Regions from separate parts of the Agromyces tropicus genome, predicted to be linked through region 2. Evidence: predicted binding sites of a transcription regulator. Region 2 holds the regulator's gene; the other holds the start of a gene.
What was found. The regulator HrcA, encoded in region 2, represses chaperone genes, less so after heat shock. The targets are predictions, from matches to a motif close to TTNGCACTCGNNNNNNNCGAGTGCNAA.
Positions count from the first base shown of each region.

Region 1 (15,789 bases), on a different contig from region 2:
CTCCGGTCCGCGGGAGGCGTTCGACGCCGTCGAGCCCGTCCTGCGGCACTTCGGGCGAGGCGTCACGTACGTCGGCGACGGCGAGGTCGCCCGGCTCGTGAAGATCGCCCACAACGTGTTCCTCGGGGTGGTCACGCAGTCGCTCGCCGAGATCACCGTGCTCGCCGAGAAGGGCGGCGTGAGCCGCGCGGCCTTCCTCGACTTCCTCAACGACTCGGTCATGGGGTCGGTGTTCACGCGGTACAAGACGCCCGCGTTCGTGAACCTCGACTTCACGCCGACCTTCACCAACGTGCTCCTGCAGAAGGACTTCGACCTCGGGCTCGAGGCGGGCCACGAACTCGCGGTGCCCATGCCGCTCGCCTCGGCGACGCGCAACATCGTCGCGCAGGAGGTCGGCAACGGCAACGTGGAACTCGACTTCGCGACGCTCCTGCTGACGGTGGCCCGCGGCGCGGGCCTGGAGCTGGAGTCCGAGGAGGCGGCGGTCACCGACGGCCTCGAGCCGGAGCCCGCGCCGGAGTATGCCATGGAGTCGGTCGGATGACGGGCCACGCCCACGGAGCCGGGGCGCACGGCGCCCCGGCGTCCGCCCGGTTCGCACGCCCGTCGGCTCGTCCGGCGGGCGTCCGCCCGCTCGGGGCGCCGGGCCAGAACGGCGTCGACTACGAGCACCGCGTCGACTTCGACCGGCTCCGCAGGTACCGGCTCGATCGTGCGAAGGCGGCGCTCGAGGCCAGCGAGTGCGGCGCCTTCCTGCTGTTCGACTTCTACAACATCCGCTACACCACGCAGACCTGGATCGGCGGGGCGCTCGGCGACAAGATGATCCGCTACGCCCTGCTCATGCGCGGGCACGATCCGATCCTCTGGGACTTCGGCTCCGCCGTCCGCCACCACCAGCTCTACTCGGGCTGGGTGCCCGAGGAGAACTACCGTGCCGGGTTCCTGGGCTTCAAGGGCGCCGTCGCGCCGGAGGGCGGCGCCGGCCTGATGCGCGACGCGGTGAGCGAGATCCGGTCGCTGCTCGCCGGGGCCGGCCTCGCGGACGCCCCCGTCGGGATCGACCTCGTCGAGCCCCCGTTCCTGTTCGAACTCGAGCGGCAGGGCATCCGGGTCGCCGACGCCCAGCAGGCGATGCTCGACGCGCGCGTGATCAAGAACCAGGACGAGGTCATGCTGCTGAACCAGGCCGCGGCGATGGTCGACGGCGTCTACCAGGACATCGCCGAGGCGCTGAAGCCCGGGGTCCGGGAGAACGAGATCGTCGCGCTCGCGAACAAGCGGCTCTACGAGTACGGCAGCGACCAGGTCGAGGCCGTCAACGCGATCTCCGGCGAGCGGTGCAACCCGCACCCGCACAACTTCACCGACCGCATCATCCGCCCCGGCGACCAGGCGTTCTTCGACATCATCCACTCGTTCAACGGCTACCGGACCTGCTACTACCGCACCTTCGGCGTGGGGTGGGCCACCGAGAGCCAGCGCGACGCCTACAAGCAGGCGCGCGAGTGGATGGATGTCGCGCTCGACGCGATCCGACCGGGCGTCGGCAGCGACGACGTGGCCAAGGTGCTTCCGCGGGCGACCGACTTCGGGTTCGACAACGAGCTCGCCGCGTTCGGCCTGCAGTTCGCGCACGGGCTCGGGCTGGGCCTCCACGAGCGCCCGATCATCTCGCGGCTGAACTCCCTGAAGGACCCGGTGGAACTGCAGGCCGGCATGGTCTTCGCGATGGAGACGTACTGCCCCGCCTCCGACGGGATCTCGGCCGCGCGGATCGAGGAGGAGGTCGTGGTCACCGACTACGGCATCGAGGTCCTCACGCGCTTCCCCGCGCAGGAGCTGTTCGTCGCGAACCCCTACTCGAGCTGACGACGCATCCCGAACGCGACGCGGGCCCGGCCGGATCGGCCGGGCCCGCGTCGCGTCGGCGGGTGGGCGTGCTCAGGCCCGCCAGACCGTCTTCAGGTTCGCGAACTCGCGGATGCCGGCGGCGGCGAGCTCGCGGCCGTAGCCGGAGTTCTTGATGCCCCCGAACGGCAGCTCAGGGTAGGAGACCGTCATGCCGTTGACGAACACCGCGCCGGCGTCGAGGGACCGGATGAACCACGCCTCCTCGTCCGGATCCTGCGTCCACACCGCGGAGCTGAGGCCGAAGGTCGTCTGGTTGGCGATGCGCACGGCCTCCTCCCGGTCGGCCACGCGGTAGAGGGATGCCACGGGGCCGAACGCCTCCTCCTGGATGAGCCGCGCGTCGTCGGGCAGCTCGGCGAGCACGGTCGGCGGGTAGAACCATCCCGCCCCGTCCGGGACGCGACCGCCCGCGAGGACGCGGGCGCCCTTGGACACGGCGTCGTCGACGAGCTCGGCGAGCTCGTCGCGGCCGGAGCGGGTGGCCAGGGGCCCCACCTCGACCGTCTCGTCGAGCGGGTCGCCGACTCGCAGGGCCGACATCCGCTCGGCGAACCGGCGGGCGAACTCGTCGTAGACGTCGGCGTGGACGAGGAACCGCTTGCCCGCGATGCAGGACTGGCCGTTGTTGGCGACGCGTGCACGCACCGCGGTCGCGGCCGCGGCGTCGAGGTCGGCGCTCGGCATCACGATGAAGGGGTCGGATCCGCCGAGCTCGAGCACCGCCTTCTTCACGAACCGGCCTGCCGTCGCGGCGACGGCGCGTCCGGCGGGCTCGCTCCCGGTGAGGGTGACCGCCTTGACGCGCGGATCGGCGATGACGGCGTCGACGGCGGCGGAGCCGATGAGGAGCGTCCGGAACGAGCCCTCCGGGAAGCCGCCGCGCTCGAAGAGCGTGTCGAGGTACAGCGCCGACTGCGGCACGTTCGACGCGTGCTTGAGCACCCCGGCGTTGCCGGCCATGAGCGCCGGCGCGGCGAAGCGGATGACCTGCCACAGCGGGTAGTTCCACGGCATGACGGCGAGCACGACGCCCAGCGGCTCGTAGCGGGTGTACGCCCGCGAGGCGCCGACGGCGCCGGGGTCCTCGAGCGGTTCGTCGGCGAGGAAGCGCTCGGCGTTCTCGGCGTAGAAGCGCATGTTCCTGGCGCATTTCCCGACCTCGGCGCGCGCCTGGGCGATGGGCTTGCCCATCTCGACGGTCAGGGTCCGGGCGAGCGATTCGAGGTCCTCCTCGAGCAGGTCGGCGGCGGCGCGCATCCACGCGGCGCGCTCGCCGTACGTCGTGGAACGCAGCGCCCGCGCGGCAGCGTCGGCCTGCGCGATCCGGCGCTCGACCTCGGCCGCGTCGTGCGGCTCGAACTGCTCGACCGGGTCGCCCGTCGCGGGGTTGACGGTGGCGATGGACATCGGTGTCTCCTCTCAGGGGCGTGGTCCGCCCGGCGGTCACCGGGCGAAGATCTCGGGATGCTGCGCGAGCGCGAGCCGCGTCCGGCGGATGTGGTCCGCCAGCACGCGCTCGGCCTCCTCGGCATCGCCGCGACGGATGGCGGCCACGATGAGCCGGTGGTCGTAGTGGGCGCTCCGGTCGCCCTCCGAGCGGAACACGCGGGTGAATGCCCGGCGGTAGTGCTGGGTCCGGTTCCAGAGCTGGCCGACCGTCTCGCCGAGCGTGATGGTCGGCGCCGCGCGGTACGACGCGAAGTGGAATCGTCGGTCGAGCGCGAGGAACTCCTCGGTGTCGCCCGCCTCCTCCATCGCCTCGGCCAGCGTCTCGAGTTCCTCGACGTCGGCGGCCGAGAGCAGCGGCACGTTCATGGCGAGCAGGAGCGGTTCGAGTCGCTCGCGGATCCGGTACAGCTCGTCGCACTCGGCCGGCTCGAGGGCGGTGACCCAGGCTCCGGTGTTCGCGACGACGGTGATGAGGCCCTCGGCGGCAAGCATGCGCAGCGCCTCGCGGACCGGCAGGCGGCTGGCCCCGTGGCGGTCGGCGAGCTCCTCCTGGCGGACGCGGTCGCCCGGGGCGTACTCGCCGCCGAGGATCGCATCGCGCAGGCCCGTTGCGATGCGAGCGGCGGCGCCGCCGTGCCCGGCCGGGACGATCTCGGGCGGCGCGGTCCGATCGGAGATGCGGGCGCTCATCGCGTCGGCTCCGCCGGATGCCAGAGCCGCACCGCGGCATCCCGCTCGTAGGCCTTCCCGCCGGGGAAGCTGACGAGTTCGAACTGCAGCCCCCATGGCGCGCGGAAGTAGACCCATCGTTGGCCGTCGGCGGCCTGCCGGCTCGAGGTCGGCGCGCCCATCGTCTCGACGCCGTGCGCGCGCAGGTGCGCGACCGCGGCGTCGAGGTCGTCGACGTACAGCGCGAGGTGATGCCCGCCGTCGTCGCTGTTGCGCGGAGGGGGCGCCGCGTCTTCGGCGGGCACGTACTTGAAGACCTCGAGGTTCGTGCCGGTGCCGAGCCGGTAGAAGCGGATCTCGGAGATGACGGTGCGCGGGTGCACCCCGAGGTGCTCGTGCATCCACTCGCCGTCGTCGTCGCGCTTGGCGCCGAGGGTGTAGGCGTGCACTGCGCCGAGCACGCCGACGAGGAAGCGCTCGGCCTCGTCGAGGTCCGGGACGTTGATGCCGACGTGGTCGATGCCGCGCAGCCCCGGGATGGTGTCCGTCATTCGGCGGCCCTCCGTTCGTTGGATTGTATCCATTATGACCGTGCGACCTCTGAAATGTCGAGAATGAGAGGATGCGATCGGTTGCATTGAATCCAATTGAGGCGTAGATTCTGGCACCACGACAGAGCGGAACGCCTGTCGCGACGGAGCGAGGGAGCGGGCGAGGATGCCGAGACGACGACGTTTGCAGACCGGGGTCGACTGGATCGAGCTGTCGACGACGACGGCCGACTGGGATCGCGCCGAGCCGGACCTCCTCCTGACCATGCTCGGCCAGCTCCACCTCATCCGCGCGTTCGAGGAAGCCGTGCTCGAGCTCGCCGGCGAAGGGCTGGTGCACGGCCCCGCCCACTCGAGCATCGGCCAGGAGGGCGGCGCGGTCGGATCGATCGTCGGCCTGCGCAGCTCCGATGCCGTGAACGGCTCGCACCGCGGACACCACCAGTTCCTCGCCAAGGTCATCGGGCACGTCTCCGGAGGGCGCCTCGACGTCGGATCCCTCGTCTCCCCGCGGCTGCAGGCCGTGCTGCAGCGCTCGCTCGCCGAGATCCTGGGCCTCGCGCAGGGCTTCTCCGGCGGGCGGGGCGGCTCGATGCACCTGCAGTGGCTCGAGGCGGGCGCACTCGGCACGAACGCGATCGTCGGAGGCGGCGCCCCGATCGCCGCCGGGCACGCCTGGGCGCAGAAGCACGCGGGGACCGACGACCTGACCGTCAACTACTTCGGCGACGGCGCCGCGCAGATCGGCTCCGTCCTCGAGACGATGAACCTCGCCGCCGCGTGGAAGCTGCCCGTCTGCTCCTTCATCGAGAACAACCTCTACGCAGTGGCGACCCGTGCCGACGAGATCACGGCCGACCCGCGGTTCTCCGTCCGGGGGCAGGGCTTCGGCATCCCGTCCTGGCGCGTCGACGGCATGGACCCGCTCGCCGTGCACCTGGCCATGGAGGAGGCCGCCGAGCTCATGCGCGGCGGCGGCGGTCCGACGATCGTCGAGGCCGAGGTGTACCGGTTCTTCCACCAGAACGGCCCCTACCCGGGCAGCGCGTTCGGCTACCGGAGCAAGCAGGAGGAGGCCGACTGGCGCGCCCGCGACCCGCTCGAGCGCGTGGCCGCCGAGATCCGCCGCCGCGACCTCCTCGACGATGCGGCCGTCGCCGCGGTGCGCGACCAGGCCCGGGACGCCATGCGGGCGGCCGTCGCCGAGCTGGTCGAGGACGACCCGGATGCCGCGGGCACCCGCCGCATCCGCCCCGAGCTCTGGCCCGACCCCGCGCGGGTCGACGCCGGCATGCGCGGCGACGCGCGCGAACTCGACGGTCTGCCGGAACTGGAGCCGCTCGCACACACCGGCGCCTGGACCGAGACCCGGTTCGTCGACGCCGTCGCCGGCGTGATGGACCGTCGGATGGGCGCCGACCCCCGCATCATCGTGCTCGGCGAGGACGTCCACCACCTGGGCGGAGGCACGAACGGCGCCACGAAGGGCCTCCTGAAGACGTACGGTCCGGACCGCATCATCGGCACGCCCATCAGCGAGAACGCCTTCACCGGACTCGCGGGCGGAATCGCGCTCGACGGGCGCTTCCGGCCGGTGGTGGAGCTCATGTACCCGGACTTCCTGTGGGTCGCCGCCGACCAGATCTTCAACCAGATCGGCAAGGCGCGGCACATGTTCGGCGACAACGACACCGTCCCGCTCGTCGTGCGGACGAAGGTCGCGATGGGGTCCGGATACGGGTCGCAGCACCTCATGGACCCGGCGGGCATCTTCGCGACCGCCCCGGGCTGGCGCATCGTGGCGGCGTCGGACGCCGCGGACTACGTCGGGCTCATGAACGCCGCACTCGCACTCGAGGACCCAGTGCTGGTCATCGAGCACGTCGACCTCTACGGGCGGTCCGACCGCGTTCCGTCCGGCGATCCCGACTACGTCATCCCGCCGGGGTCCGCCGCCGTGCGTCGAGCGGGGAACGACGTGACGGTCCTCAGCTACCTCACGATGGTGCAGCACAGCCTCGACGCCATCGAGCGGACGGGCGTCGACGCCGAGCTCATCGACCTCCGGTGGCTCGACCGCGCCTCGCTGGACTGGGAGACGATCGGCGAGAGCATCCGGAAGACGAACGCGGTGCTCATCGTCGAGCAGGGCGCGCGCGGCACGTCCTACGGAGGATGGCTCGCCGACGAGCTCCAGCGGCGCTTCTTCGATTGGCTCGACCAGCCCGTCGAACGCGTCACGGGCGGAGAGGCGAGCCCGAGCATCTCGAAGGTGCTGGAACGGGCCGCGATCGCTCGGACCGAGGAGGTCGTCGCCGGACTCGAGCGGGTCCGCGCGGGAATGGGAGGTGCGTGATGGCCACGGTCGTGCGGATGCCCGCCGTGCTGGCCGGCTCCACCGAGGCGGCACTGCAGTCCTGGCTCGTCGAGGAGGGCGCGCAGGTCTCGGTCGGTCATCCGATCGCCGACATCGAGACGGAGAAGGCGGTCGTCGAGTACGCGGCCGAGGCGGAGGGCACGGTCGCCGGGTTCCTCGTCCCGGTCGGAGAGAACGTCGCCGTCGGGACGCCGATCCTGGTGCTCGCCGATCCCGGCGAGAGCGTCGAGGCGGCCGTGCTGGCCGCCGCGGACCTGACGGGCGAGGCGGATGCCGCGGGACCCTCCACCGCGACGGACGCAGCGTCACCCGAGCAGTCCGGGGCCCCCGAGCCGTCCGAGGCCCCCGAGCCGTCCGAGCCGCGTGCACCGGCCGAGCCCGCCCCCGACCCGCTGCCGACCGGTCCGTCGCCCGACGACCACGGCGGGCGTCGGTTCGCGAGCCCGATCGTGCGCCGCCTGGCACGCGAACGCGGGCTCGACCTCGGTCTCCTCCGCGGCACCGGGCCCGGTGGGCGGATCGTGCGCCGCGACCTCGACGCCCTGCGGGAGGACCCGGCACCGGAGGTGCCTGCGCCTTCTGCGGCGTCGGCAGCACCGGCGGGCGTCGCCCCCGCGCCCGCTGTGCCCGTCGACGCGGGCGCCACCGCGACGTCGACGGACTTCGTCGACGTCCCGGCGACGGGCATGCGACGGGCGATCGCCCGCCGCCTCACCGAGTCCGTCACGACGATCCCGCAGTTCCAGCTCGTCGCCGACATCCGGGTCGATGCCCTGCTCGAGCTGCGCGGCCGGATCGCCGAGCAGACGGGCGCCAAGGTCTCGGTCAACGACTTCGTCGTCAAGGCCGTCGGCGCGGCGCTCCGCGACGTGCCGGACGCGAACGCGATCTGGCTCGACGGCACGATCCGCCGGTTCGAGCGGGCCGACATCGGGATCGCCGTGGCCGTCGAGGGCGGCCTGGTCACCCCGGTCGTCCGGGGCGTCGACCGGATGCCGGTCGGCGCGCTCGCCGAGGCCGGGCGCGCGCTCGCCGAGCGGGCGAGGGCCGGAGGGCTGAGGCAGGACGACCTCGAGGGCGGATCGTTCGCCGTCTCGAACCTCGGCATGTTCGGGACGAGGGAGTTCACGGCCATCATCAACCCGCCGCACTCGGGCATCCTCGCGGTGGGCGCCGCCGCGCCGCGTGCGGTCGTGGTCGACGGCGCGCTGGCGATCGCGACGGTCATGACGGTCACGCTCACGGCCGACCATCGCGTGGTCGACGGTGCGCTCGCGGCGCAGTGGATGGCGGCCTTCACGGAGCACGTGGAGCATCCCCTCGGGCTGCTGCTGTAGGTCTCCGTGCGGCCGGTGCCGCCTCGTCGCCGCGGAAACGGATCGGCCGGGCCTCCATGCGGAGACCCGGCCGATGTCGTGGTGCGATCGTCAGCTGACGACGGCCTCCTTGAGCAGGCGCTCACCCGACTCGGCGTCGAAGACGTGCACGTGCTTCGGCGTCGGGAGCAGGTAGACGGTGTCGCCCGCGAACGGGTGCGTGCGGCCGTCGACGCGCGCCACGATGTCGGTGCGCTTGCCCTCGATCTCGGTGTGGCCGTAGAGGTAGCCGTCGGCGCCGAGCTCCTCGACGAGGTCGACCTTCACCTCGAGGCCCTCGCCCGCGCTGGTCGAGACCTGGATGTCCTCCGGGCGCACGCCGACCGTGACGACCGTGCCCGTCGCCGAGTCGAGCGCCTCGCGCTCGATCGGGACGACCGACTGGCCGAAGGCGACGCCGCCGTCGGCGATCGGCGCGTGGAAGAGGTTCATCGCGGGCGAACCGATGAAGCCGGCGACGAAGACGTTGCTCGGCCGCTCGTAGAGCTCGCGCGGGGTGCCGACCTGCTGGAGGACGCCGTCCTTGAGGACCGCGATGCGGTCGCCCATGGTGAGCGCCTCGGTCTGGTCGTGCGTGACGTAGACCGTGGTGACGCCGAGGCGGCGCTGCAGCGAGGCGATCTGGGTGCGCGTCTGGACGCGGAGCTTGGCGTCGAGGTTCGACAGCGGCTCGTCCATGAGGAACACCTGCGGCTGGCGCACGATCGCGCGGCCCATGGCGACGCGCTGGCGCTGGCCGCCCGAGAGGGCCTTCGGCTTGCGGTTGAGGTACGGCTCGAGGTCGAGCAGCTTGGCGGCCTCGAGGACGCGGGCGGCGCGCTCCTCCTTGCCGACGCCGGCGATCTTGAGCGCGAAGCCCATGTTCTCGGCGACGGTCATGTGCGGGTACAGCGCGTAGTTCTGGAAGACCATGGCGATGTCGCGGTCCTTCGGCGGAACGTCCGTGACGTTGCGGTCGCCGATGAAGATGTTGCCCTCGTTGACCTCTTCGAGGCCGGCGAGCATCCGCAGCGAGGTGGACTTGCCGCAGCCCGAGGGACCGACCAGGACGAGGAACTCCCCGTCTGCGATCTCGAGGTCGAGCTTGTCGACGGCGGGACGGGTGCCACCGGGATAGAGCCGGGTGGCCTTGTCGAACGTGACTGATGCCATGGTTCTGCTTCTCCTTCACCGGCAGGTACGTGCCGGACGATCCGTAGTGAATGGAAACGTCGACTTCGGCGTCGACGCCTCCCCAGTATGCCATGGGATGCCGCGGGGGCCGATTCGACGACGTCATCGCCGCACGCGCTCGCCGCCCCCGTCCAGCGCGTGTCCGGGCGTCGTTTGGGCGATTCCCAGTGATCGCTCCTACACTCGTCGATGCGTGCGCCTGCACTCACGCGCGCCCCCACAGCGACCCGGAGTTGACCATCGATGAGCACTGGCGGATCAGAGCCACGTCCCACCCGTAACGAACGACGCGAGGCGGCCCGCGAGAAGGCGCGAGTCCTCCGGGAGGAGCAGAAGAAGCGCGAGCGACGCAACAAGCTGCTCATCCAGGGCGGCGTCGTCGTCGCGATCATCGCGGTGGCCGCCCTCATCGGCGGGCTCATCTTCAACAGCGTGCGCCCCGAGGGCCCCGGGCCGAAGAACATGGCGAGCGACGGCATCCTCATGATCGGGGGCGACGAGGGCATCCAGGTCGTCGAGACCACCGCGATCAAGGCCGGCGGCGAGCCCACGCCCACCGTGCCCGACGAGAGCGGCACGGTCGCCAACATCGTCGTCTACCTCGACTACCTCTGCCCGTTCTGCGGCCAGTTCGAGAACACGAACTCCGAGACCATGCGCACCATGGTCGAGCAGGGCGCGGCGACCCTCGAGATCCACCCGATCGCGATCCTGACGAACAAGTCGGCCGGCACGCAGTACTCGCTGCGCGCCGCGAACGCGGCGGCCTGCGTGGCGGAGAAGTCGCCCGAGGCGTTCTTCGACTTCAACTCGCTGATGTTCCAGAACCAGCCCGAGGAGCTCAGCGCGGGCCTCACGAACGACGAGATCAAGGACCTCGCGAAGCAGGCGGGAGCGGCGTCGTCGGTCGACTCCTGCATCGACGACACCCGCTTCAAGAGCTGGGTGCAGGCGGCCACGGAGCGCGCGCTCACGCAGCCGATCCCGAACTCCGACCTCGCATCGGTCACCGGCACGCCGACCGTGCTCGTGAACGGCAAGCAGTACGTCGGCTCGCTGGAGGACCCGGCCGAGTTCCAGGCCTTCGTCCTGCAGGCGACGGGCGAGAGCTACTCCGAGTCGGAGGCGACCCCGACCCCGACGCCGACGCCCGAGGCGGGCTGACCCCTCGCGTCGCTCCCGCGACGGCCCGGCCGCCCGGCCGGGCCGTCGTCGTGCGTGGGCGAGGTGGGGCTCGATAGGATGTGTGGGTCCCTGCCGGCTTGGCGCAATTGGTAGCGCACCGCTCTTGTAAAGCGGTGGTTACGGGTTCGAGTCCCGTAGCCGGCTCGATGTCGAGATCCCCGGGCCGCCCGGCTCCGTCTCGGTCCGAGGCGCCGACGGCGTCCTCGTCGCCGGGGCCCGCGCCGCACCACCACGTCCACGCCGAGTCGTCGCGCCTGCCCATGTGGCTCGCGATCGCGCTCGTCATCGTCACCGGCGCGTTCGTCGCGCTGCAGTCGCGCATCAACGGCGAGCTTGCGCGCCGGCTCGAGGACTTCTCGGTCGCCGCCGCCATCTCGTTCGGCTCCGGGCTCCTGATCCTCCTGGCGGTCGCCGCGGCATGGCCGGCGGGACGACGCGGACTCGGCCGGCTCCGCGACGCGGTTCGGACCGACCACCTCGCGTGGTGGATGCTGCTCGGGGGCGTCGCCGGCGCGTGGTTCGTCGCGACGCAGGGGATGGCGGTCGGCGTGCTCGGCGTGGCGCTCTTCACGGTCGCCATCGTCGCCGGGCAGACGCTCGGCGGCGTCGTGTTCGACGCGATCGGGCTCGGCCCGGGCGGGCGCCGCCCGTTGAGCCCGACCCGCATCGCGGGCGCCGGGCTCGCGCTCGTCGCGATCGGCTGGGCGGTGTCGGCCCAGGTCGCCGGGGCGGTGCCGCTGTGGCTGATGCTCCTGCCGTTCTCGGCGGGCGTCGGCGCGTCCTGGCAGCAGGCGATGAACGGCCGCGTGCGGACCGCGTCGTCCAGCGCCCTGGCGGCCACGCTGCTGAACTTCCTCGTCGGCACGATCGTGCTCGTCGTCGTCATGCTCGCGCACGCGGCATCCGTGGGCTGGCCCGATTCGCTGCCGACCGAGCCCTGGCTCTACGCCGGCGGCGCCGTGGGGTGCGTGTTCATCGCGGCGCAGGCCGTACTCGTGCGCCGCGTCGGCGTGCTCGTGCTGGCGCTCGGGCTCGTCGCGGGCCAGCTCGCCGCCGCCCTCGCGCTCGACCTGCTGCTGCCGACGTCCGATCGGCCCGTCGGGTTCCCGACCGTGGGCGGCACCGTGCTCGCCCTCGTCGCGGTCGCGCTGGCGAGCATCCGCTGGCGGCCGGCGAAGCACCTCGCGGCCGAGGCGCCGGCGCCGGACGAGGTCAGTCCAGCACGATGAGCCGTGCCGCGGCCGGTTCCGTGGCCCGGCGGGGCGGTCGCTCCGCCTCGATGCGGCCGCCGACGTAGAGCCACCCCATCAGGCGCTCGTGGTCGCCGAGGCCGTGGCTGCGTGCGACCTCGGCATGGCGCGTGTACGGCCCCGTGCGCCACATCACGCCCCACCCGGCATCGTCGAGCAGCAGCTCGAGGAGGTGCGCGACGCCGGCCGCGCACGCCTCCTGCTCCCACTCCGGGACCTTGGGGTGCGGCCGAGGCGCGGCGACGATCGCGAGGAGCAGCGGAGCGCGGAGCGGCTTCGCGGCCAGCTTGTCGGCCGCGGCGCCCTCGAGGCCGGATGCCGCGACCAACGCGTCGCCGAGCCGGGCGCGCGCATCGCCGCGGAGCGCGATCACGCGCCACGGGGCGAGGGCCGCGTGGTCGGCGACGCGGGAGGCCGCATCGAGCAGCAGGGCCAGTTCGGCGTCGGACGGGGCGGCATCCGTCACCTTCGGACGGGACCTGCGCGCGAGGACGGCGTCGCGGACGCGGCCCATCGTCAGGACTCGGGGGTGAAGTCGAGCGCGATCGAGTTCATGCAGTAGCGGTCGCCGGTCGGGGTGCCGAAGCCGTCGGGGAAGACGTGGCCGAGGTGCGAGCCGCACTGCGCGCAGCGCACCTCGGTGCGGACCATGCCGAGCGAGGTGTCCTCGAGCAGTTCCACCGCGTCGGGTCGGACGGACTCGTAGAAGCTCGGCCACCCGCAGCCGGAGTCGAACTTGGTACCCGACTTGAACAGCTCGTTGCCGCACGCGGCGCAGGCGTAGACGCCGGCGCGCTCCTCGTCGAGCAGCTCGCCCGTCCAGGGGCGCTCGGTCGCGGCGTCGCGCAGCACGGCGTAACGATCGTCGCCGAGCTCGTCGCGCCACTGGTCGTCGGACTTGCTCACCTGGTACGGCATCGGTCTCCTCTGGGTGTCGGGCCTTCCATCGTCGCAGCTTCCGGCCGCGTCGGGTGCAACGTCGACCCGCGCGAGGCTGTTCCCGACCCGGGCGAGGCCGCCCCCGCCCGCGCCATCCCGGGCCGCGCCGGGGCGTGGGGCGGCCGCACGGGCTCCGGTCCCTAGGATGTGGTCCACGGATCTCGACACGGGAGGACGACGATGGACGGAGACGGCCTCGACGACGCGCAACGGGCGATCCTCGCCTTCGAGTCCCGGCCCTGGCGGGACCCCGCCCGCAAGGCGGATGCCATCCGCGATGAGCTCGGGCTGTCCGCGGCCCGCTACTATCGGCTCCTCGGCGCCCTCGTCGACTCCCCGGCCGCGCTGCGGCACGATCCGATGCTCGTCGGACGGCTGCAGCGCCAACGGGCCGATCGCGTGCAGTCGCGCTCGCGCCGAACCATCCCGACCGCCCGGCCGCTTCCCTGAGCGCCCCGACCGACTGGATCCCAGGTGCAGAAGTTCCCCCGCGACCGGTTCGACTCGATCCCGCACGGCATGGACCGGGTCGGCGCGCATCGCGCGCCCGAGCGTCGCGGACGGCGCTGGGTGGCCCTCGGCTGGGCCGCCCTCGCGACCGTCGTGCTCGCCGGTGCGGGCATCGCGGCGGTGTCGGTCTACAACCAGCGCCTGAACTTCGACGACGCGGTGCCCACGCCGACGGCGACCGCCGGGCCGACGGCGGAGCCGACGATCGCGCCGGACGTCAACGTCGCGGTACTCAACGGCACGACGACGAGCGGCCTCGCGGCGCGTGCCGGCGAGGCGCTGACGGCCGCCGGCGTGCCCGTCGGCGTCACTTCGAACGCGGACCGGTCCGACGTCGAGCAGACCGTCGTCTACTACGCCACCGCCGACCTCGAGGGGGCCGCCCGCGGCATCGCCCAGACGCTGCCCGAGGCGGAGGTTCAGCTCTCGGAGCAGTTCAGCCTCGAGGGCATGCAGCTGGTCGTCGTGCTGGGGGCCGACTACGCGGAGGCGAGCGCCGGCTGAGGCCGGTGACCGAATCGTTGCCATTCTGCGACCATTCCCGGCCACCGAACTCTTGTGCCCGGGTGTCGCCGCGTGCGTATCTAGATTCGGCGGCTCGAACAACCCGTGTGAGCACCCGACGCCGGTCCCGGTCGTCGACGTCGGCACGACGACCGCCCGGTACCGCCGAAGGCACGTGCTGACTCGAAACACGGCAACATGGGAGCAACGCATGGCGAACGGAACCGTCAAGTGGTTCAACGCTGAAAAGGGATACGGATTCATCACCGTCGACGGTGGAGGCCAGGACGTGTTCGTCCACTACTCCGCCATCGACATGGCCGGCTACAAGGTCCTCGAAGAGGGCCAGCAGGTCACCTTCGAGGTCGGCTCGGGCGCCAAGGGCCCGCAGGCCGAGGCGGTCCGTCCCGCATAGTCCGAGACGTCGGAAGCGCCGCCGGTGACCCCGGCGGCGCTTCCGCATGTCCGCGCGGTGGTCCGGTCGTGTCGCTCGCTTGCACTCGGGACGGGAGAGTGCCAGAATCGATCTGGCACTCACTCGTTCTGAGTGCTAACCCCTTGGAATCTTTCATGACGTCCGGAAGGGACGAGAGACACACATGGCAAAGATCATTGCTTTCGATGAGGAGGCCCGCCGCGGCCTCGAGCGTGGCCTGAACACGCTCGCCGACGCGGTCAAGGTGACCCTCGGCCCGCGCGGCCGCAACGTCGTGCTCGAGAAGAAGTGGGGCGCCCCCACGATCACGAACGACGGCGTGTCGATCGCCAAGGAGATCGAGCTCGACGACCCGTACGAGAAGATCGGCGCGGAGCTCGTCAAGGAGGTCGCGAAGAAGACCGACGACGTCGCCGGTGACGGCACGACCACGTCGGTCGTGCTCGCCCAGGCGCTCGTGCGCGAGGGCCTGCGCAACGTGGCCGCCGGCGCCGACCCCATCTCGCTGAAGCGCGGCATCGAGAAGGCCGTCTCGGCCGTCTCGGAGGAACTGCTCGGCGCGGCGAAGGAGATCGAGACGAAGGACGAGATCGCCGCCACCGCGTCGATCTCCGCCGCCGACGCGCAGATCGGCGAGATCATCGCCGAGGCGATCGACAAGGTCGGCAAGGAGGGCGTCGTCACGGTCGAGGAGTCGAACACGTTCGGCACCGAGCTCGAGCTGACCGAGGGCATGCGCTTCGACAAGGGCTACCTGTCGGCGTACTTCGTGACGGACCCGGAGCGCCAGGAGGCGGTCTTCGAGGACCCGTACATCCTCATCGCCAACCAGAAGATCTCGAACATCAAGGACCTGCTTCCGATCGTCGACAAGGTGATCCAGTCGGGCAAGCAGCTCCTGATCATCGCCGAGGACGTCGACGGCGAGGCCCTGGCCACGCTCGTCGTGAACAAGATCCGCGGCATCTTCAAGTCGGTCGCCGTCAAGGCGCCGGGCTTCGGCGACCGCCGCAAGGCCCAGCTCCAGGACATCGCGATCCTCACCGGCGGTCAGGTCATCTCCGAGGAGGTCGGCCTCAAGCTCGAGAACGCGACGCTCGACCTGCTCGGCCAGGCGCGCAAGGTCGTCATCACCAAGGACGAGACGACCATCGTCGAGGGCGCCGGCGACCCCGACCAGATCGCGGGCCGCGTCGCCCAGATCCGGTCGGAGATCGACAACACCGACTCGGACTACGACCGCGAGAAGCTGCAGGAGCGCCTCGCCAAGCTCGCCGGCGGCGTCGCCGTCATCAAGGCGGGCGCGGCCACCGAGGTCGAGCTCAAGGAGCGCAAGCACCGCATCGAGGACGCCGTCCGCAACGCGAAGGCCGCCGTCGAGGAGGGCATCGTCGCCGGTGGTGGCGTGGCCCTCATCCAGGCGGGCGCGAAGGCGTTCGAGCACCTCGCGCTC
Region 1 covers NZ_BAAAPW010000008.1:58,936-74,724, reverse strand. Annotated here, with positions in the region: gene ABD230_RS18545 (NAD(P)-dependent oxidoreductase) at 1-547, shown strand, start outside; gene ABD230_RS18540 (M24 family metallopeptidase) at 544-1,875, shown strand; gene ABD230_RS18535 (NADP-dependent succinic semialdehyde dehydrogenase) at 1,948-3,324, opposite strand; gene ABD230_RS18530 (GntR family transcriptional regulator) at 3,361-4,056, opposite strand; gene ABD230_RS18525 (VOC family protein) at 4,053-4,586, opposite strand; gene ABD230_RS18520 (alpha-ketoacid dehydrogenase subunit alpha/beta) at 4,753-6,942, shown strand; gene ABD230_RS18515 (dihydrolipoamide acetyltransferase family protein) at 6,942-8,300, shown strand; gene ABD230_RS18510 (ABC transporter ATP-binding protein) at 8,391-9,491, opposite strand; gene ABD230_RS18505 (DsbA family protein) at 9,756-10,676, shown strand; tRNA gene ABD230_RS18500 (tRNA-Thr) at 10,769-10,841, shown strand; gene ABD230_RS18495 (DMT family transporter) at 10,844-11,926, shown strand; gene ABD230_RS18490 (nitroreductase family protein) at 11,910-12,461, opposite strand; gene msrB (peptide-methionine (R)-S-oxide reductase MsrB) at 12,464-12,865, opposite strand; gene ABD230_RS18480 (DUF3263 domain-containing protein) at 13,067-13,336, shown strand; gene ABD230_RS18475 (LytR C-terminal domain-containing protein) at 13,361-13,900, shown strand; gene ABD230_RS18470 (cold-shock protein) at 14,112-14,315, shown strand; gene groL (chaperonin GroEL) at 14,500-15,789, shown strand, end outside.
Region 1: the regulator HrcA is predicted to act here: its motif matches at 14,428-14,454, upstream of groL (chaperonin GroEL).

Region 2 (15,789 bases):
CGAGGCGCGCTGCCCGCTCGTCCCCGCCCGCCGGGCCGTCCTCCACAGCGGTGGCGCCGCGGACGGCGCGTGCGGACGGGGCCTCCATGCGTCCGACGGCCTGCGGCGCGGCCTAGCGTCGCGGCGTGACCGATGTCCCGACCGCCGACCCGCCGGCCCAGCTCGCGGGGTCGCGTGCGCGGCCGCGCACCCGCATCGCGGTCGGCGCCGCGGTCGCGGCGTTCGTGATCGCCGTGGCGGCGTCGGCCATCGCGGGCATGGCCGGCGCGGGTGGCGGGCACGCGGTGCTCCGGCCGGAACCCTCGAGCGGGGCGATCGGTGCGACCGGCGCGCCCCCGGACGGCGCGCCCGTGGCCGCGGTCGACGCGGCGGCTCCGCCGACCGTGCTCGTCCACGTGCTCGGGGCGGTCGCCCGCCCGGGCATCGTCGAGCTCGCCGCGGGCGCGCGCGTGGTCGACGCCGTCGCCGCGGCCGGCGGGCTGACCGACGACGCGGATCCGGCCGGGGTGAACCTCGCGCGCACGCTCGCCGACGGCGAGCAGCTCGTCGTGCCGCGCGAGGGCGAGGCGCCCCCTCCTGCCGCGGCGGGTGCCGGTGGCGGCTCGTCCGCGGCCGGTGGCCGCGTGAGCCTGAATCGCGCCGGCATCGCAGATCTCGACACGTTGCCGCGCATCGGTCCGGCGCTCGCGCAGCGCATCGTCGACTGGCGGGAGGCGAACGGCCCGTTCACCGACGTCTCGCAGCTGCTCGAGGTCGCGGGGATCGGCGATGCCGTCTACGCCGGACTCGTCGACCTCGTGAGCCTCTGAGTGCGCGGACACGACCTGCGGCTCGTCGCGCCCGCCTGCGCCGCCTGGGCCGCCGCGCTGGCCACCACCGGTTCGCTGGAGAGCGGGATTCCGTCGTGGACGGTGCCCGCCGCGTGCTGGGTGCTGGCGGTCGCCGTGCTGGCGATGCTCCGGGCGGGCCTCAGGGCGGGCCGGGGCCGGCCCGCGGTCGGGGCGGCGGGAGTGCTCGCCGCCCTGCTCGTCGCGGCCTCCGCGGCGGCGCTCGTCGCGAGTTCGGCGTGGATCGCGCTCGAGCACCGGCATCCGCCCGCCGCGGACGCCGCCGCCGAGGCGAGGGACGTGGTCCGGGCCACCGTGCGGCTCGACGCGGCGCCGCGCGCGGCCCGAGCCGCGCCGTGGTCGACGGAGGGTCGCGTGCGGGCGGCCGGGACGATCCTCGCCCTCGACGTGGACGACGGTGCGCGCCCGCTCCCGGGCGTCCCGGTGCGGGTCGACCTGTCGATGCCGGTCGACGACCGCGCGCCGGGGTTCGCGGCGACCGTCGTCGTCGAGGGCCGCCTCGCGGCGCTGCCCGGATCGTCGCGCGCGGCGTACCGGCTCGACGCCGATCGGGTGCTCGACGTGGGTCCGGCGCCGTCGCTCATCGCCTGGACCCATCCGCTGCGAGCGGGGCTGGCCCAGGCGTCGCTCGAGCTCGGCGGCGACGGCGGGGCGCTCGTGCCGGGCCTCGCGATCGGCGACACGTCCCGGGTGACCGACGACCTCCGCAGCGCGATGACGACCGCGTCGCTCACGCACCTGACGGCGGTCTCCGGAGCCAACTGCGCGATCGTGACCGCCGCCGCGTTCTGGGCCGCCGGCCTCGCCGGGCTCCCGCGCCTCGTCCGCGTGCTCGCCGCGGTCGCGGCGCTCGGGGGGTTCGCGATGCTCGTGACCCCCGAGGCGAGCGTCGTCCGCGCGTCGGCGATGGCCGTCGTGGTCCTCGTCGCGTGCGCGACCGCGCGGGCCGCGGGGGGCGTGCCGGCCCTGGCCGTCGCCGTCGTCGTGCTGCTCGCGATCGACCCGTGGTACTCCCGGGACGCGGGCTTCGCGCTCTCGGCCTGCGCGACCGCCGGACTCGTCCTGTGGGCCGGTCCGCTCGCCACGGCGCTGGGGCGACGGATGCCGCGGCCGCTCGCCGTGGTCGTCGCGATCCCGCTCGCGGCGCAGCTCGCGTGCCAGCCCGTGCTCGTGCTGCTCGAACCGGTCATCCCCGTGTACGGCGTGCCGGCGAACCTGCTCGCCGCACCCGCGGCGCCGCTCGCGACCGTCGCCGGCCTGGTGGGATGCCTGCTGCTGCCCGTGCTGCCGTCGGTCGGCGTCGCCGCGCTCCAGGTGGCATGGGTCCCCGCGTCGTGGATCGCGCTCCTCGCGCGCGGCGTGGAACGGCTGCCCGTGACGGGACTGCCCTGGCCGCCCGACCTGCCGGGCGCGCTGCTCGCCGCGGGCGTCGTCGGCGGTGCCATGGTGCCGGTGCTCCTGCCGTCGTCGACCGGATCGCGCGCGCGGCGCGCGTTGCGCGGGATCGCGGTCGGGCTGTCGTGCATCTGCACGGCCGTGCCCCTCGGCGCGGCCGCGGGCCCCGCCGCCGTCGCCGCGCTCGACCGTCCGACCGGGTGGGACCTGTGGCAGTGCGACGTCGAACAGGGCGACGCGGTCCTCGTGCGCAGCGCCGCCGCGGTGCTGCTCGTCGACGCCGGCCCGGACCCGGCGGCGCTCGGGGAATGCCTCGATGCGGCGCGCGTCGACCGGATCGACCTGCTCGTGCTCACGCACTGGGACGCCGACCACGTCGGCGGCACGCCGGCACTCGCCGGACGCGTCGGCACGGTGCTGCACGGGCCGCCGGACGGCGGACGGTCCGAGCGAGCCCTCGATCCGCTGGTCGCCGGGGGAGCGGAGGCGATCGAGGTCGTGGCGGGCCGGAGCGGTGCCCTGGGCGATGCACGGTGGCGCATCGTCTGGCCGCGGGACGGCGCCGCACCGGGAAACGACGCGAGCGTCGTCGTCGACCTCCACGCTCCGGGATACCGTGCCGTGTTCCTCGGCGACCTCGGCCGCACCGCGCAGGACGCGTTGCGTCGATCCGCCGGGCTCGGTCGGGTCGACGTCGTCAAGGTCGCCCACCACGGGAGCGCGGACCAGAGCCCCGAGCTCTATCGCGAACTGTCGGCTCCGGTCGGCCTGGTCGGGGTCGGCGCGGACAACGGGTACGGGCACCCGACCGACACCGCGCTCGAGCTCCTGCGCGCGGCGGGCACCGTTCCCGTGCGCAGCGACCTCGCCGGCTCGTCGGCGGTCGGGTTCGACGCCGACGGCATCGCACTGTGGACCGAGCGCGCCTCGGGTGTCGCGGGGGCTCCGTAGACTGGACCGGCACGACGGGAGGAATGGCGTGGCGGCACGATCGGGCGCGAGCAGGTCCGGGGCGAAGATCCCACAGCTGGCGTGGAGCGACGTCCGGCCCGCACCGGTCGTCCTCGTCTCAGGCGGCGAGGACGTGCTCGCGGAGCGTGCGCAGACGATGCTCCGCGAGACCCTGCGCGCCGATGACCCGTCGCTCGAAGTGACCGACCTCGAGGCCGACGGGTACGCGCGCGGCACCCTGCTCACCATCGCGAGCCCCTCCCTGTTCGGGGAGCCGCGACTCATCCGCGTCTCCGGCGTCGAGAAGGCCAGCGACGAGTTCCTGCTCGACGCGCTCGAGTACCTCACCGCTCCCGCGGAGGGCACGACGGTCGTGCTCCGGCATCGCGGCGGCAACCGCGGCAAGAAGCTGCTCGACGCGGTCCGCGGAGGCGGGGGCGGCGGCATCGAGGTCGTCTGCGCCGAGCTGAAGCGCGACGCCGACAAGCAGGACTTCGCCGCCGCCGAGTTCCGCCTCGCGGGCCGTCGCATCGCCCCGGCCGCGCTGCGCGCCCTGGTCGGCGCGTTCAGCGACGACCTCGGCGAGCTCGCCGCGGCGTGCCGCCAGCTCATCGCCGACGCCGAGGGCGACATCGACGAGGCGACCGTGCGGAAGTACTACGGGGGCCGCGTCGAGACGACCGCGTTCGAGGTCGCCGACTTGGCGATCGCCGGACGGCACGGCGACGCGCTCATCGCGCTCCGTCACGCGCTGGACTCGGGCGCCGACCCGGTGCCCATCGTCGCCGCGTTCGCGATGAAGATCCGCACCATGGCCAAGGTCGCCGGTGCCAGGGGCGCCTCCGCCGCGTCGCTGGGCCTCGCCCCCTGGCAGGTCGACCGGGCACGACGCGACCTCGCCGGGTGGACCGACGAAGGGCTCGGCGCCGCGATCCAGGCGCTCGCGGCCGCCGACGCCGCGGTCAAGGGCGCCGAGCGCGATCCGGTCTTCGCCCTCGAGCGCGTCGTCGGCGTCATCGCCGCGCGCGGTCGCGCACTGGCCTGATCCCGGGCCGCCGCACCCCGCGAATGCATCGTCCGCGCGGCGGCGTGCACGATCCGCTCGCACGAGCACGCCCCGCGGCGACGGGCGCGCCCCGCAACGACGAGGGCCCCGCACCGAACGGTGCGGGGCCCTCGAACGAGACGTCGGGCTCAGAGCGCGGCGGCCTGCTTCGCGATCGCCGACTTGCGGTTCGCGGCCTGGTTCTTGTGGATCACGCCCTTGCTCACGGCCTTGTCGAGCTTGCGGTTCGCGACGCGGACCGCGGCGGTCGCCTTGTCCTTGTCGCCGCCGGCGATGGCCTCGCGCGCGGCGCGGACGACGGTCTTCAGCTCGCTCTTGACGGCCTTGTTGCGCTCCTCGGCCTTGCGGTTGGTGCGGATGCGCTTGATCTGCGACTTGATGTTTGCCACGTGGTTCGTCTTTCGTGTGTTCTGCGGGTACCGGAGTTGCCGCAATCGGTAGAGGGGCCGTCGCGGCGCATCGTGCGGGGTGGGACCCACACGCAAGCCAACAGGCAACGATACCAGCAACGCCTGGGCGGCACCAATGCGCGGGCGGTCAGCGTGTCGACGGCGCTCCTGCCGTCGGCGTCCGGCCGACGGAGTCCGACGACGGGCGTCGTGCCGCTCGGCGCTCGAGCTCCGCGACCGCGTCGAGCACCGTCCCGGCGAACTCGTCCGGACGCACCAGGCTCACGAGGTGCGTCGCGCCGCGGACGTGGGCCAGTCGCGCGTCGTGCGCGGCGCGCAGCAGCCGTCGCTCCTCGAGGCGGAAGTGGTCCAGGCTCCCGTTCACGAACCAGATGGGCACGCTCGCCGCCGCAGCCGAGGCGACCGGGTCGAGCTCGCCGACTGCGTCGAGCGTCGGCACCATCGCATCCAGCGCGACGCCCCCGGCCACGACGTCCTGCACGGCGGCGGGGGAGAGGAAGGCCCGTGCGGTCGCGTCGTTGAGCCATCGCCCCCGATCGGGCAGGCGCGCGATCGCCGCGGCGAGTCCGCGATAGCCCTGCAGCGGCAGGCCACGCGGCCGGGTCCCGCACGACGCCGCCACGAGTCCCTCGAGGCCGGACGGATGCCGTGCGGCGAACTCGAGCCCCAGGTACCCGCCGAGGCTCAGCCCCACGAGCAGGCGCGGCACGCCGCGCTCCTGGTCGCCGAGGGCCGCGCCGATCGCGGTCATGGCCGCATCGACCGTGAACGCCTCGCCGATCCGCGCGCCGTGCCCGGGAAGGTCGATCGGCCGCACGTCGAGGTCGTGCCGCGAGAGTCTCACGACCTGGCCGCGCCACATCGTCGCGGACGTGCGGATGCCGTGGACGAGGACGACGCGGGCCCGCGGCATCCGTCAGCCCGCCCGGATGGCGCCGAGCTCGCGCGCCCGGGCGACGGCGGCCGTCCGCGATCCGACGCCGAGCTTGGTGAAGATGTGCACGAGGTGCGACTTCACGGTCGCCTCGCTGAGGAAGAGCGCCTGGCCGATCTCGCGGTTGGTGCGACCGGCGGCGACGAGGTTCAGCACCTCGGCCTCCCGCACGGTCAGCCGCTGGTCGGCCGCGCGCTGCGATTCGTCGAGCCGGGAGGCGACGGTGGGAGCGAGCGCCGACTCGCCGGCCGCGGCGGCGCGGATGGCGGCGACGAGCTCGACGGGCGGCGCGTCCTTCAGGAGGTAGCCGCTTGCACCCGCCTCGATGGCGCCGAGGATGTCGGCGTCGGTGTCGTAGTTCGTGAGCACGAGCACCCGCGGCGCGCCCGGCACCGAACGGATGCGGCGCGTCGCCTCGACGCCCTGCAGGGCGCCCGGGAACTGGAGGTCCATGAGCACCAGGTCGAGGCCCGGCTGCGCGGCCAGGCGCACGGCCTCCTCGGCGCTCGCGGCCTCGCCGACGACGTGGAGGTCGTCCTCGGCCTCGAGGAGGGCGCGCATGCCGGCGCGCACGACGGGGTGGTCGTCGCTGAGGAGGAGCCGGATCATGCGGCGACCACCGGGATGCGGATGGACACCGCGGTCCCGCCGCCGTGCGTGGACTCGACGTCGGCGGTGCCGCCGAGGGTCTCGGCGCGCTTGCGGATCGCGCGGAGGCCGAAGGACTCGGCACCGTCGTCGAGCTCGGCGAGCACGGCAGGGTCGAAGCCGACGCCGTCGTCGACGACGTCGAGCGCGACCTCGTCGCCGAGGTAGCTGAGCGTCAGCTCGGCGCGGCTCGCCTCGGCGTGCTTGACGACGTTCGAGAGCGACCCCTGCGCGATGCGGAGCAGGGTGGCCTCGATCGACATGGGCAGCGGGACGGGCTCGCCGCTCAGGGAGAACGCGATGCGCGTGCGCGTGCCCGCCTGCCGGGCCTGCTCGTTCGTCGCGTCCGCGAGGCGGCGCAGCGCGGCGGGCAGGGTCTGCTCGTCGAGCGCGGGCGGGGTCAGCTCCCTGATGAAGCGGCGCGTCTCCTGCAGGTTCTGCGCCGCCGTCTCACGGGCGAGGCGCAGCTTCTCGCGCGTGCCGGAGTCGTCGACGTCGCGCTCGGCCGCGTGCAACAGCATCTGGATGCTCGACAGGCCCTGCGCCACGGTGTCGTGGATCTCGCGCGCGATGCGCTCGCGCTCCGCCAGGGTGCCGGCCTCTCGGCTCGCCGATGCGAGCTCCTCACGGGTCGCGAGCAGGTCGAGGATGAGCGACTGCCGCTCGCGGGACTCGACCGCCATGGCCCGGTAGCCGAGCCCGATGATGACCGCGACGCCCGCTGAGATGAACGGACCGAGGACGGCCCCGGCCTCGAACCCGAGGTGCGACGTGGAACTCCACACGCTGAGCAGGAACGTGACGCCGACGAGCGGCACCGCCCAGCGCGCCGGGAGCACGTGCAGCTCGAGGAAGAACAGCGGGAACGCGAGGAACGCGGCATCCGCCGTGAGCGCCCCCAGGCCGAGCCAGAGCCCGAGCAGCATCACCAGCCATCCGGCCCGCATCCACGGGGTGACGACCTGGTGCGCCGTGACGACGCCGACGAGGTAGGTGCCGATGAACGCGATCGAGAGGATCGTGATCGGCACGAGGTCCGCGCCGCCGGCGACCACCGCGCGCGCCACGACGAACAGCACGAGGCCGACGACGAGCACGTGGAGTCCGACCCGGAGCGAGACGAAGACGGGTCGCAGCGCCGACGGCTGGACCCGCGAGGCGAGCGGGGCATCGAGCACGGTCATGGTGCGATTCAGCGTAGTCCGGGGCCTCCGGGCCGGCATCCGTCGAAAGTGCGATCGCGCGCATGGGAGAATCGTCGGGATGTCTCCGAGAGCCGCCACCCCACCGGTGCCCGCCGCCACCGATCCCGCGCTGATCCGCAACTTCTGCATCATCGCGCACATCGACCACGGCAAGTCGACGCTCGCCGACCGCATGCTCCAGATCACCGGCGTCGTCGCCGACCGCGACATGCGCGCCCAGTACCTGGACCGCATGGACATCGAGCGCGAGCGCGGCATCACCATCAAGAGCCAGGCCGTGCGGATGCCGTGGGAGCTCGGCGGCACGGGCTACGCCCTGAACATGATCGACACCCCCGGGCATGTCGACTTCAGCTACGAGGTCTCCCGGTCGCTCGCGGCCTGCGAGGGCGCGATCCTGCTGGTCGACGCCGCGCAGGGCATCGAGGCGCAGACGCTCGCGAACCTCTACCTCGCGCTCGAGAACGACCTCGAGATCATCCCGGTGCTGAACAAGATCGACCTGCCGGCCGCCGAGCCCGAGAAGTACGCCCGGGAGCTCGCCGACCTCATCGGCGGGTCGCCCGACGACGTGCTGCGCGTGTCCGGCAAGACCGGCATGGGCGTCGAGGACCTGCTCGACCGCGTCGTGGAGCGCATCCCCGCGCCCACCGGCGACGCCGACGCGCCCGCGCGCGCGATGATCTTCGACTCCGTGTACGACAGCTACCGCGGCGTGGTCACCTACGTCCGCATGGTCGACGGCAAGCTGAACCCTCGCGAGCGCATCCAGATGATGTCGACGCGCGCGACGCACGAGATCCTCGAGATCGGCGTGAGCGCGCCCGAGCCGACGCCGACGAAGGGCCTCGGCGTCGGCGAGGTGGGCTACCTCATCACCGGCGTGAAGGACGTGCGGCAGTCCAAGGTCGGCGACACGGTCACGAGCCAGGCGAAGCCCGCGGCCGAGCCGCTCGCGGGCTACACCGAGCCGCTGCCCATGGTCTTCTCCGGCATCTACCCGGTCGACGGCAGCGACTACCCGGAGCTCCGCGAGGCGCTCGACAAGCTCAAGCTGTCGGACGCCGCGCTCGCCTACGAGCCCGAGACCTCCGTGGCGCTCGGCTTCGGCTTCCGCTGCGGATTCCTCGGCCTGCTCCACCTCGAGATCGTGACCGAGCGGCTGCGCCGCGAGTTCGGGCTCGACATCATCGCGACCGCGCCGTCGGTGCCGTACGAGGTCACCACCGAGGACCGGAAGTCCGTCACGGTCACCAACCCGAGCGAGTTCCCCACCGGCGGCAAGATCGCCGAGGTGCGCGAGCCGATCGTGAAGGCCGCGATCCTCGCGCCGAAGGACTACGTCGGCACGATCATGGAGCTCTGCCAGTCGCGTCGCGGCACGCTGCTCGGCATGGAGTACCTCGGCGAGGACCGCGTCGAGATCCGCTACACCATCCCGCTCGGCGAGATCGTCTTCGACTTCTTCGACAACCTGAAGTCGAAGACGGCCGGCTACGCATCGCTCGACTACGAGCCCGCGGGCGAGCAGGCCTCCGACCTCGTCAAGGTCGACATCCTGCTCCAGGGCGAGCAGGTCGACGCCTTCAGCGCGATCGTGCACCGCGACAAGGCGTACGCGTACGGCACCATGATGGCCGGTCGCCTGCGCGAGCTCATCCCCCGGCAGCAGTTCGAGGTGCCCATCCAGGCCGCGATCGGCGCCCGCATCATCGCGCGCGAGAACATCCGCGCGATGCGCAAGGACGTGCTCGCCAAGTGCTACGGCGGTGACATCACCCGCAAGCGCAAGCTCCTCGAGAAGCAGAAGGAGGGCAAGAAGCGCATGAAGATGGTGGGCAGGGTCGAGGTGCCGCAGGAGGCGTTCATCGCCGCCCTGTCGGGCGAGACCGAGAAGAAGGACGCGAAGAAGTAGGGGGATCCGTGAGCCGTCGCAGCACCTTCACCGACCAGTCCGTCACGTACGGCGCGATCGGGGCGACGCTCGACCCCGACCTGCTGCGCTACCCGCCGGCCGGATTCACGCCGGGCGAGGACTCGGTGCGGTTGGGGTCGGGCCGCGAGCGGTTCGACCTCTCGGCGGAGGCGCTCATGACCTGGGGCATCCAGGAGGGCTCCGGGTTCACCGTCGTCGACGCCGCGCCGGGGACGGGCGCGCAGTACACGGGCATCGCGTACGACGGCTCCGGCGCCCCGCTCGCCGAGCAGCCCGCGGCGCGCACCGAGCAGCGCTTCGGGCCGGACGGCACGCCGTACGTCAGCGCGGGCATGACGGCGACCCTCCGGCGACGCGGCCGGTTGCGCCACCGCTCGATCCCAGTGCTGGTCGTGTACGTCGTCGACGAGCCGAACCGCGTCGGCTTCGCGATCGGGACCGCGGGCAGGGCGCCGGAGAACGGCGAGGAGTCGTTCATCCTCGAGCACCGCGACGACGACTCGGTGTGGCTGACGATCCGCTCGGCGTACGAGCCGAACGGCGGCCTGCGCCGCGCGTTCGCGCCGCTGCTGCGCCGTCGCCGCCGCGAGCTGACCACGCGGGAGCTGCGGGCGCTGCACCCCGCGTTCCCGTCCTGATGGCCGGTCCGCTCCCGATCGCCGATCCCGCGCCGGCCGACGGCCTGCTGCCGACGAGCGCGACGACGGATGCCGCGTCCCGCGCGTTCGGCGTCTACGTGCACGTGCCGTTCTGCCGGGTCCGCTGCGGGTACTGCGACTTCAACACCTACACGGCCGGGGAGCTGCGCGGGGTGTCGCAGGCCGGGTACGCCGACCAGGCGGTCGGCGAGATCCGGTTCGCGCGCCGCGTCCTCGCGGGCTCGGGCGCGCCGGACCGCCGCGCGGCCACCGTGTTCCTCGGCGGCGGCACGCCGACGCTGCTGCCCGCGGACGACCTCGCGCGCATGCTCGACGCGATCCGCGACGAGTTCGGGCTCGCCGACGGCGCCGAGGTCACGACGGAGGCGAACCCGGATTCGGTCGACGCGGACGACCTGCGACGGCTGGCCGACGCCGGCTTCACGCGGGTCTCGTTCGGCATGCAGTCGGCCGTGCCGCACGTGCTCGCCACGCTCGACCGCACGCACGACCCGGCGCGCGTCCCGCTGGTGGTGCGCTGGGCGCGCGAGGCGGGGCTCGATGTCAGCCTCGACCTGATCTACGGCACGCCGGGCGAGACGCTCGCCGACTGGCGCACCAGCCTGGAGGCCGTGCTCGCCGAGCGACCGGACCACGTGAGCGCGTACTCGCTCATCGTCGAGGACGGCACGAAGCTCGCCCGCCGGATCCGGCGCGGCGAGCTCGCGATGCCCGACGACGACCTCGCCGCCGACATGTATGAGCTCGCCGATGACCTGCTCGAGGGCGCCGGCTACGCCTGGTACGAGGTGTCGAACTGGGCGAGCGATGCCATCCACCGCTCGCGCCACAACCTCGGCTACTGGAGGGGCGACGACTGGTGGGGCGTCGGACCGGGCGCGCACAGCCACGTCGGCGGCGTGCGGTGGTGGAACGCGAAGCATCCCGCGGCGTACGCCGACCGGCTGGCGGCCGGTTCGTCGCCCGCGGTGGGACGGGAGACCCTCGACGGGCGGACCCGGGAGACCGAGCGCGTGCTGCTGCTGACGCGGATCCGCGACGGCGTCGAGGTGTCGAGCCTGCACGCCGGCGGTCGGCACGCCGTGGCCGGGCTCATCGCGGAGGGACTCGTGGATGCGCGAACCGCCCTCGGCGGGCGGCTCACGCTCACCCGCCGAGGGCGGTTGCTGGCCGACGCCGTGGTGCGGCGCCTGCTCGAGGACTAGCTGACGAACTTGATGGCCATCGGGTACGTGTAGTACTCGCCCTGGTTCGCCTTGATGGCCGCGATGATGCAGAAGACGATGTTCACGACCCAGACGGCCGGGTAGAGGATGAACCCGATCACGACGAACATGAGCAGGAAGCTCACGACGTAGGCGATGAGCACGGTCAGCTGGAAGTTCAGCGCCGTCGCGGTGTGCGCCCGGATGAACGGTCCGCGGTCCTTCAGGACGAGGTAGCCGATGAGCGCCGGCAGGAAGTTGAACAGCGCGCCGCCGACGTGGATGAGCGTCGCCCAGAGCTTCTCGTCGGCCGGGCTGAGCGGCTGGCTCTGCTGGTACCCGCCACCGGGCGGCGGGGGCGTCGGGCCCCCGGGCGGGGGCGGCGGCGGGCCGCCGGCGGGCGGCGTGGGCGGCTGGGGAGGTGGTGCGTCGGACATGATGCTGGCTCCTCGTGGTCGTGCCCGGAACAGGGGACGTGTCCTCATGCTGGCATAGGACGACGCGCCGGTCGAGGGTGGCTCGACCGGCGCGTCGGAGGTGCGCGAACGCCTACTTGATCAGGCGGATGGCGAAGGGGTAGCGGTAGTGGTTGCCGTCCTTGGCCTGCATGAAGCCGAGCACCGAGAACACGATCACGGCGATCCAGAGGGCGAGCGGCAGGAGCCATCCGATGTAGCCCCAGATGCCGAACGTCACGACGGTGAGGATGGCGTTGACGATCCAGATCGCGATGTAGGCGAAGATCGCGGTGATCTGGAAGTTCAGCGCCTCCTTGGCCTCGGTGTTCGTGAAGGCGCCGCGGTCCTTGAACACGAGCCAGATGATCAGGGACGGCAGGAAGCCGATGATGCCGCCGAGGTGGGCGAACGAGGCCCACTGCACGTCCTGCTCGTGGGAGAGCGGGGCCGCGGGGGCCGGCTGCGGGGCCGACGGCTGCGGGGCGGCGTTCGGATCCTGGGGCGGGAGGTCGGAGTCGGACATGTCGGGTGCCTTTCACGGAGGGGTGAGCGCGCCGTGCGGGCGGGGACGCGGGCGGTCGGCGTGCGGGACGGTGGACACGCTATCGGCGCGGCGGACCCGCCCACAACGGTGCCCGCCCTGATTCTCGCGATAGGATTAGCAGTCACGTGGGCTGAGTGCCAAGCACCCGGCCCGCGCCAGGTCGCACGGTCGAGGGAAGCGAGGGTCATGGTCTCCGAACGCAGTCTCGCCGTCCTCCGGGCCATCGTCCAGGACTACGTCGCGTCCCGGGAGCCGGTCGGCTCCAAGACGATCGTCGATCGGCACCACTTCGGCGTCTCCGCGGCGACCATCCGCAACGACATGGCCCTGCTCGAGGAGGAGGAGCTCATCGCGGCCCCGCACACCTCGTCGGGTCGCATCCCCACCGACAAGGGGTACCGGGTGTTCGTCGACCAGCTCGCCGACATCCGCCCGCTCTCGGCCGCGCAGCGGCATGCGATCGAGACCTTCCTCGGCGAGTCGAACGACCTCGACGAGCTGCTCGGCCGCACGGTCCGCCTCGTCTCGCAACTCACGCGCCAGCTCGCGGTCGTGCAGTACCCGAGCTTCGCGCGCGCCCGCGTGCGGCACGTCGAGCTCGTCTCGCTCGCGCCGACGAGGGTGCTGTGCATCCTCATCTCCGACAGCGGGCAGGTCGAGCAGCGGCTCGCCGAGCTCGACCAGGACGTCGACGAGGGCACGCTCGCCCGGCTCCGCAACCGCCTCAACGAGGTCGCCGCCGGCCTGACGATGGAGGATGCCGCGATCGCGCTCTCCGCCGAGACCGAGCACGCCGACCGGGCCCACGCGGCCGTGCTCCACACGCTCGCCGCGACGCTCGCCGACCAGGCCAAGATCACCCGCAGCGACCGCTTGGTCGTCGCCGGCGCCGCGAACCTGGTCCGCACCGAACAGGACTTCGCCGGGAACATCCTCGGCGTGATGGAGGCCATCGAGGAGCAGGTGGTCATCCTCCGGCTCTTCGGCGAGATGGCCGCCGACGACGGCATCGCCGTCCGCATCGGCCGCGAGAACGCCGCCTTCGGGCTCGGCGAGACCTCGGTCGTGTCGAGCTCGTTCGCCGTCCCCGGTCGCGACGTGTCGCGGCTCGGCGTGGTCGGCCCGACCCGCATGGACTACTCGCAGAGCATGGCGGCGGTTCGCGCCGTCGCCCGATACCTCTCCCGCACGCTCGGCGAGAGCTGAACTCGGCGGAGCCGCCCTCGCGGCATCCGTCATCGCGATCGAAAGGAACCCGCCTCACGTGGCCGACCACTACGAGGTCCTCGGCGTCGCCCGCGACGCCTCCCCGGACGACATCAAGAAGGCCTACCGCCGCCTCGCGCGGGAGCTGCACCCCGACGTGAACCCGGGCGCCGAGGCGTCCGAGCGGTTCAAGCAGGTGACGCACGCGTACGACGTGCTCTCCGACCCCAAGCAGCGCCAGCAGTACGACCTGGGCGGCCAAGGCGGCTTCGGCGGCGGCGCCGCCGGGTTCGGCGGCTTCGGCGACATCTTCGAGACGTTCTTCGGTGCCGGGCAGGCGAGCCGCGGGCCGCGGTCCCGCCGCGAGCGCGGCCAGGACGCCCTGATCCGCCTCGAGGTGGGCCTCGACGAGGTCATCTTCGGCACGCACCGCGACCTCGAGGTCGACACGGCCGTCATGTGCGAGACCTGCCACGGCTCGTGCTGCAAGCCGGGCACCGCTCCGGTCACGTGCGACATCTGCGGCGGCACGGGGCACATCCAGCGCTCCGTGCGCTCGCTGCTCGGCAACGTCATGACCTCGAGCCCGTGCGGATCGTGCCGCGGCTACGGCACGATCATCGCGACGCCGTGCGTCACGTGCCAGGGCCAGGGCCGCGTCCGTGCGCGCCGGACGGTGCCCGTCGACGTCCCCGCCGGGGTCGACACCGGCGTCCGCCTGCAGATGCCGGGCTCGGGCGAGGCCGGCCCCGCCGGCGGCCCGAACGGCGACCTCTACCTCGAGATCAAGGTGAAGACGCACGACGTCTTCAGCCGCGACGGCGACGACCTGCTGTGCACACTCGAGGTGCAGATGACGGATGCCGTGCTCGGCACGGAGACGACCGTCGCCGCGCTCGACGGCGACGTCGAGCTCGAGCTGCGTGCCGGCGTGCAGTCGGGCGACGTGCTCACGATCAAGGACCGTGGTGTCACCCACCTGCGCGGCAGCGGCCGGGGCGACCTGAAGGTCGCGGTGCACGTGCTCACGCCCACCAAGCTCACCCACAAGGAGCGCGAACTCGTCGAGCAGCTGGCGAAGCAGCGCAAGCCCAAGCCGCCCGAGCTCGGCCACTTCCAGCAGGGCCTGTTCGCGCGCCTGCGCGACCGGTTCCTCGGCTGACGTCACGCGACCGATGAGCCATCGCTACCTCGACGAGTCGCTGGACCTCGACGACGTGCGCCCCGGCGCACGGGTCGAGGTGACCGGAGACGAGGCGCGCCACGCGGTCGCCGTGTCCCGGCTGCGCGTCGGCGAGCGCGTGTCGATCGGCGACGGGCGGGGTCGCGTGGTGGAGGGCGCCGTGACGGCGGCCGAGCCGCGGCGGCTCGAGGTCGAGGTCGACGACGTCCGGGACGAGCCGGAACCGGCGCAGCGGCTCACGCTGGTGCAGGCCCTCGCGAAGGGCGATCGCGACGAGCTCGCCGTCCAGGCCGCCACCGAGCTCGGCGTGGACCGGATCGTGCCGTGGTCCGCGACGCGCTCGGTGTCGCGCTGGGAGGGCCCGAAGGCCGAGAAGGGTCGCGTGCGGTGGGCGACCATCGTCCGCGAAGCGGTGAAGCAGTCGCTCCGATCGCGGATCCCCGCGGTCGAGCCGGTGGCCGCGACGCGCGAGCTCCCCGTCCGGCTGGCGGGCGAGCGCATGCTGCTGCTCGTGCCGGGTGCCGCGACCCCGCTCGCCGGCATCCGTCCGGACGGGCGCGACCTCGCGCTGGTCGTCGGCCCCGAGGGCGGGATGGACCCCGCCGAGATCGAGCGGCTGGTCGAGGCGGGAGCCGAGCCGGTCCGCCTCGGCGAGTCGGTGCTCCGCACCTCGACCGCGGGCCCCGCCGCCATCGCGGTCCTCTCGGTCGCGCTCGGGCGGTGGTGAGGCATCCGTCGCTACGATGGTGGGATGAGCGGAACGGCGGAACCCACGATCTTCGAGCGCATCGCCGCCGGTGAGATCCCGGCGAAGATGGTCGCCGAGACCGATCGCGTGATCGCGTTCCACGACATCTCGCCGCAGGCGCCAGTGCACGTGATCGTGACCCCGCGCGTCGGGCGTCACCGCGACGTGGTCGAGCTCGCCGCCGACGACCCCGAGCTGCTCGCCGAGCTGGTCTCGGTGGCCAAGGACATCGCCGACGAGCTCGCCGACGGGCAGTTCCGGCTCGTCTTCAACACCGGCCCCGCTGCGGGCCAGACCGTGTTCCACGTGCACGCCCACGTCCTCGGGGGCGGCCTCAGGGAGGGATCGCTTGGCGGCTGACGACGCGGGAGACCTCCCGCTCACCGGATCCGA
Region 2 covers NZ_BAAAPW010000001.1:140,597-156,385, forward strand. Annotated here, with positions in the region: gene ABD230_RS00680 (ComEA family DNA-binding protein) at 126-809, shown strand; gene ABD230_RS00685 (ComEC/Rec2 family competence protein) at 810-3,194, shown strand; gene holA (DNA polymerase III subunit delta) at 3,223-4,239, shown strand; gene rpsT (30S ribosomal protein S20) at 4,389-4,649, opposite strand; gene ABD230_RS00700 (alpha/beta fold hydrolase) at 4,798-5,583, opposite strand; gene ABD230_RS00705 (response regulator) at 5,587-6,213, opposite strand; gene ABD230_RS00710 (sensor histidine kinase) at 6,210-7,436, opposite strand; gene lepA (translation elongation factor 4) at 7,516-9,372, shown strand; gene ABD230_RS00720 (DUF1990 domain-containing protein) at 9,381-10,031, shown strand; gene hemW (radical SAM family heme chaperone HemW) at 10,031-11,257, shown strand; gene ABD230_RS00730 (DUF4870 domain-containing protein) at 11,254-11,694, opposite strand; gene ABD230_RS00735 (DUF4870 domain-containing protein) at 11,807-12,238, opposite strand; gene hrcA (heat-inducible transcriptional repressor HrcA) at 12,446-13,465, shown strand; gene dnaJ (molecular chaperone DnaJ) at 13,524-14,627, shown strand; gene ABD230_RS00750 (16S rRNA (uracil(1498)-N(3))-methyltransferase) at 14,641-15,375, shown strand; gene ABD230_RS00755 (histidine triad nucleotide-binding protein) at 15,400-15,756, shown strand.